2 regions of the Paenibacillus sp. Dod16 genome follow, and region 1 is predicted to be linked to the other one. Evidence: predicted binding sites of a transcription regulator. Region 1 holds the regulator's gene; the other holds the start of a gene.
The links. Region 1 encodes CtsR, which represses protease genes until heat stress. Its sites were predicted from a motif close to ATGGTCAATAAAGGTCAAACA; they were not measured.

Region 1 (3,171 bases):
TCGGCGCGGGTGATGCTTACGCCAGCGGGGTGATTCACGGGATCTCGGAGGGTTATGAACCGAATCGGACGGTTGATTTTGCCGCAGCTGCGGCGATGCTTGCCCATACCGTAACAGGGGATACGCCGACGGCGAACGAACGCGAAGTGCTTCAGGCAATGAGCCATCATATGTCTGACGTGGAAAGGTAGGAGAATCATGTCGATCACGCGGAAGAACGGTCCGTTATACTTGCAAATCAAGAAGATCATAAAAGATCGGATTCTGCATGGGGAATATCCACTTGGCTCCCATATTCCTTCCGAGCCGCAGCTGGAGCAGGAATTTAACGTTAGCAAAATGACGGTCCGCAATGCGATCCAGGAGTTGTATCAGGAAGGATATGTAGAGAAGCGGAGCGGGGTAGGAACGATTGTGACCCGGAATACTTCCTTCTCCAAGCTTTCCAAAGGCAAGCTGTTTACCGAGATTCTGGTCGAAGAAGGACACCAGATTCGGAAGCGTCACCTGAAGACGGAATGGGTGCTTAATGAGCCGGATAGCGAACTGTTCTTAAAATTCGGGGAGCGGTGCCTGCTTATTGAACGATTGTATTTACTGGACGGGAGTCCTTTTATTTACTACACTCACTACGTGTCATCCCAAGTGGATATGGGTGAAGAGTTCGGTTCCACCGAACTACCGTCTCTCTATGACCGCATCGAGGAAAGTCAAATTACGCTTGAGAATTTTCGCGACCGTTTCCTGGCAACCGTGGCAAATGAAGAGACTGCCTCATTGCTTGAAGTAAGTGTAGGCTCTCCGTTACTGAAGCGGCTCAGAACCTCTTATGACGGGACTGGGAGCATCATTGAATACAGCATCGGTTATTACAATACGGAGCTGCAGCACTACTTGATCAGTTATGACGCTTAAAGCTTGACACGATATAGGATTATGATATGGAGAAGTGGCCTTGTAACCGGTTTTCACCGGTAGAGAGGCTGCTTCTTTTTTGTTGCCCTTTGTATGAATTGTTCTTGAAGAAGAGGCTATAAGCGATCAAAGAACTGGGTACAATAAGAATAAAGGCAAAGCGCGATAAATTGAGAAGTACCTCTTGGCAAAATGAAAAAATGTGCTATAATGAGATCAAAGTCAAAGAAAGTCAAAGTCAACGAGAGGGTTCGCTGGTTTTGATTATGGTTAAAAACGTATAAGCAAGGCTCTGTGCGGACGTGTAAGATCACTATCCGTCTTAACGTTTCAAACAGTGGAGGATGAACAGACCAATGCGTAATATCTCTGATATTATCGAACAATACCTGAAGAGCATACTGCAGGAAAGTCCGGAGGGTACCGTTGAAATTCAACGCAACGATCTGGCGGAGCAATTTTCTTGCGTTCCTTCCCAGATTAACTACGTGATCAGTACACGGTTCACGCTGGAGAAGGGCTTTCTTGTCGAGAGCAAGCGCGGCGGGGGCGGGTACATACGCATCCAACGTATCGAGCTTCCCCAGCATACTGCACTCCAGCAGCATCTTCATCATACCATTGGCAGCATGATTGACCAGACGGTGGCTGAAGGATTGATTTACCAGCTGGAGGAGTCCCGTTTTTTAACGAAGCGGGAGGCCAGCCTGATGCGGGCCGCCATTTCAAGGGAGTGCCTGAATGTGAAGCTTCCTTATCGGGATGAGCTGCGTGCAAGGATTATGAAGGCGATGCTTATTTCTTTATTAGGTAAGTGAGTCTGTGTAAGGGGGCATCGGATTATGATATGCCAAGAATGCGGTAAACGGCCGGCGACACTTCATTTCACCAAAATTGTGAACGGGGAGAAAACGGAGTTTCATTTTTGTGAAACCTGTGCCCGCGAAAAAGGGGAATTGATCCCCGGCACGTCGAATGGTTTTTCTATACACAGTTTGCTGTCAGGTCTTCTGGATCTGGATCCTTCAGGCAAGGGCCAGAGCCCCGGCGCAAAAATGGCCCAGACGCTGCAGTGCGAAGAATGCGGTATGACGTATTCCCAGTTCAGCAAGCTTGGCCGGTTCGGCTGCAGCTCGTGTTATAAATATTTCTCGGATCGATTGGATCCATTGTTTAAGCGAGTCCATGGGGGAACATCCCATGTCGGCAAAGTGCCGAAGCGTACGGGTGGCCGGATTCAGATCAAACGCCAGATCGATGAGCTTAAGAAGGAGCTTCAAATTCGGATCGTGCAGGAGGAGTTTGAAACGGCTGCCGAGATCCGGGACCAAATCCGTGAGCTGGAGCGAAATATGGCTCAGGGATAAGATTGTAAGATTTTGCACTTTAGTAGGAGGAATGCGTGATGTCTAATCTCCGGTTTACCGATTCGGCGCTAAGCGAGTGGATGCGCGGGAACGGTCAGGATTCCGACATTGTCATCAGCACCCGTGTCAGGGTGGCGCGCAATCTGCAGCATCTTCCTTTCCCGCTGCTGGCAACGGATCAGCAGTCAGGAGAAGTGCTAGAGCGCCTGACGAATGTGCTGAAGAATAAGGACGATTTGCAGGATTTCGGGGATTTACATGTAATTAAATTAAGTGAGATTGATGAGCTGGATAAGAAGGTTCTTGTTGAGAAGCATCTGATCAGTCCCAATCTGGCGAATGAATCCCGAAACGGTGCAGTCATCCTTACAGAAGATGAATCCGTCAGCATTATGATCAATGAAGAGGATCACCTGCGCATACAGTGCTTATATCCCGGATTTCAGGTTCGTGAAGCATGGGCACGTGCGACGGCGTTGGATGATGTTTTTGAATCCGAGATCGATTATGCATTTGATGATAAGCGAGGTTATCTTACCAGCTGTCCGACCAATGTTGGAACCGGCCTTCGCGCATCGGTCATGATGCATCTGCCCGCTCTGGTTATGACACAGCAGATTAACCGGATTCTCTCGGCTGTATCGCAGGTAGGCTTGACTGTAAGAGGGATTTACGGCGAAGGCAGCGAAGCTTTAGGCAACCTGTTTCAAATCTCGAATCAGATTACGCTCGGTCAAACCGAGTCGGAGATCATTGAGAATCTGCACAGCGTCGCCCTGCAAATCATCGAGCATGAGAAGAATGCCAGAGCCCGGCTCTTGGGTGAATCCAAGCTCCGGATTACGGATCGGGTTATGCGCTCCTATGGCATACTGTCCTATGCGGCGGT
Region 2 (3,171 bases), on a different contig from region 1:
CGTGAATAATGACTCGGCAGCGCCTGATCACATCCACGATCTCCTGGATATGCTGATCCTGCACCAGTGACTGATAGGCATCCTCGCTTAGCAGATCCGGTACGTGAAGCAATCGGTACTCAGCCCCAACGCGCTTTGCCATCTTGGAAGCAATGGTGTTCGCTTGAATCTCCATGCTCTCCCCAAGACCGCCCCGCGCCGGCACAAACCAAGTGCTTGTCAGCGGTTCGCCGCCTGGCAAAGAGGACATCTGCTCGGCCACTTCGGCGAGCGTGGAGCCGCCGGTTACGGCAATCGTATCTCCATCTTGGACAAAGCTTAGCAGCGTTCTTGCTCCGGCCCGGCCAAGCTCACGTTTGACTTCCGGAGATGACTCGCTGTCACCGGGAATAATGACCACTTTACGAAGCCCGTAAGCCTGACGAATCTTCTCTTCCAGTTCAACCAGTCCGAACAACTCATTCATGACCGGCTCCAGCTCCTCCAGCAAGCATATCCCTGAGCTGCTGATGCGCATGCCAAGCGTTTCAATCTCGATCAGCCCCTGCGCTTTCAGAAGATCAGTCTCTGCTCTGAGAACACGCTCGGTCATCGAGAGTGATGAAGCCAATGTTCTTCGGCCAACAATTCCGGACAACTTGATCTGATGAAGGATGGTATACCTTCGTTTAAGAGTGTCCATCAGATCCGGCAGAAGCTGCTCTTGTATTTCTAATAGGTTACGCATGCATTCCACTCCTGCAAACTTCGTCTCGGCTCTCCTCTACCTGGTCGTAAAATGTCCCAGTTAAACTTTTTAAGTCCCACCTTTATTCTAACCAATAATTATGCCGGTTGCAAGTGTCCGAAAGTATATTTCTCTGCCCCGGGCATTCTTATACATTATGGCCAAGTACTGGCTCGTCTATATAATAGGAACAAAGTTTTGTCTGCTATTGTATTTTTTAAATAGATGCGGTATAATCAACTTCGTTGCTAATTTTTTTTGCGCCCGTGGTCCAATGGATATGACGTAGGCCTCCGGAGCCTGAGATCGAGGTTCGATTCCTCGCGGGCGCGCCATTATAACTTTTATTCTCTATACTGATTACCCTAAAGCGCCCATGACGGCTCTTTTTTTTACCCAATAGTTTGACTATCTTTGACTTTTTGATTTAAATTGTTTATCATGTGGGTAATACGGTAACAGTATTTATATGAGGTACTTAAGAGGAGGTTTTCCACGTGAGTTTTATACCTATGGTCGTTGAACAAAGCAACCGCGGTGAGCGGGCGTACGACATCTATTCCAGATTGCTGAAAGACCGCATTATCTTCCTCGGCTCCGACGTAAATGACGTGGTCGCCAATTCCATCATTGCCCAAATGCTGTTCTTGTCGGCTGAGGATCCTGAGAAGGATATTCATCTTTACATCAACAGTCCTGGCGGTTCCATTACCGCAGGTATGGCGATATTCGATACGATGCAGTTCATTAAGCCGGACGTTTCGACGATCTGTGTCGGCATGGCTGCTTCCATGGGCGCATTCCTGCTCAACGCTGGCGCTAAAGGCAAACGTTACGGTCTGCCTAACAGCGAGATCATGATTCACCAGCCGCTCGGCGGCGCACAAGGTCAAGCCACGGATATTGAGATCCGTGCTCGCCGCATCCTCAAAATGCGCGACAAGCTGAACCGCATCCTGTCCGATCGCACTGGCCAACCGTTGGAGCGCATTGAGAAGGATACTGATCGTGACTACTTCATGACGGCTGACGAAGCCAAAGAATACGGTCTGATTGATCAAGTATTAGAGAATACACCACCGCAAGGCTTATAAAAGAAATGAAGTAAAGGGCAGGCGCCGTTATCCGGTGCCTGCCCTTTCTTATCCTCCGAAGTGGAATTCTTAGAAAACTTTGATTTAGGGTAGTGAGAGTATCCCCTCCGGTCGCTGTTGAACTCGGGAAACTGGAATGAATATGGTTAACTGAGGTTTCCCGAGTTCAAAGGCGAACGCTATGCTCCTCCGAGGATACTCTCACTTTGGTACGACCTGACCTTATCTATAAAAACTTAAAGACTAGCTCAAGAGCATCCCCCTCCTAAAAGGCCTGCCTAAACTTGAGGGGAGGGAAAATAAAAGAAGACCCGTGCAGGGTGGCCATTTCAACGAACGACTTGCTTGCCACCGACCACGCGTGCACAGTGAGCAGAAGCAGTGTGCAAGATGTACAAGACATGCAAGTTATCATCCAGGCAAGCCTCTAGGTAAACGAAAAACCCCCTGACCGCAGGAAAGGAGAATACACTCTCCACGTTCCATGATCAAGGGATTTTCGTAACTCGTTCCAGTACAGTGTTACATCAGGACAACATCATGTTTCTAGACAAGCTATAGTATGAAAATAATTGATTGTAGTTACACAAACCGCTACCGTATACTCTTACTTCCACTCTTTCAGCTTCAGCTCAAACTCCGGAAATCCATAAGCATATGCGGTGTACTCATAAAGTTGGAAGTACAGCACCGCAGCATTATCCTTCACGTAGAAGTCCGCATCGGCAGGCACGCCTTCAAATCCGCCGAGGTAGCCCCCCTCTTTCTTCAGCTTGTTCAGCACAAGGTTGTTCAGCTTCTGTTTGTTCTTGCCCTGCATGTTGATGAAATCGCCCAGCTGCATTTGCTTGCCATCCTTCAAGGAGAACGTGAAGCTTTTACGGAAGGTCATGCCATGAGCGCCACCCGTGTAGGAATAATCGTATGCCGTGATGCTCAGGATATCATTCTGGTTATAATGGACCACGAAGTCCCCACTGAATTCGTAAGGGAAACTGGATTCCGATGGCGGGAATTCCTCAGCATTCCCCCCTTCGGCACTGGTGATTACGCCGGACGCATTTTCTTTCAGTACTTTATTGATCTCGGCTTGCGCCTCCGCATTTGCGAGTCCACTGATTACAGGATAGTTCACAACGGCATCCACGCCCTGTATCTTTTTCTTCAGCGTAGCCGATTTGATCGTAATTTCGTTCTGTTTCTTCTGCGTCATGCTGAGTGTTTTCAAGGAAGGGTTCCATTGTCCCTGAACACCCATGTATTCGCTGACCGTTTTGAATGGCACATACAGACGACCATTAATGATCTGTCCCCCAGGCTCCCCGGCATACGAACCGTTCACCAGAATAC

Region 2: the regulator CtsR is predicted to act here: its motif matches at 1,129-1,149, upstream of clpP (ATP-dependent Clp endopeptidase proteolytic subunit ClpP).

Annotation. Positions count from the first base shown of each region.
Region 1 covers NZ_JBNDYG010000031.1:8,065-11,235, forward strand. Annotated here, with positions in the region: gene ACPV3A_RS21615 (sugar kinase) at 1-191, shown strand, start outside; gene ACPV3A_RS21620 (GntR family transcriptional regulator) at 199-915, shown strand; gene ACPV3A_RS21625 (CtsR family transcriptional regulator) at 1,272-1,733, shown strand; gene ACPV3A_RS21630 (UvrB/UvrC motif-containing protein) at 1,758-2,282, shown strand; gene ACPV3A_RS21635 (protein arginine kinase) at 2,321-3,171, shown strand, end outside.
Region 2 covers NZ_JBNDYG010000023.1:25,415-28,585, reverse strand. Annotated here, with positions in the region: gene ACPV3A_RS17275 (sugar-binding transcriptional regulator) at 1-727, opposite strand, end outside; tRNA gene ACPV3A_RS17270 (tRNA-Arg) at 988-1,062, shown strand; gene clpP (ATP-dependent Clp endopeptidase proteolytic subunit ClpP) at 1,225-1,821, shown strand; gene ACPV3A_RS17260 (PdaC/SigV domain-containing protein) at 2,429-3,171, opposite strand, start outside.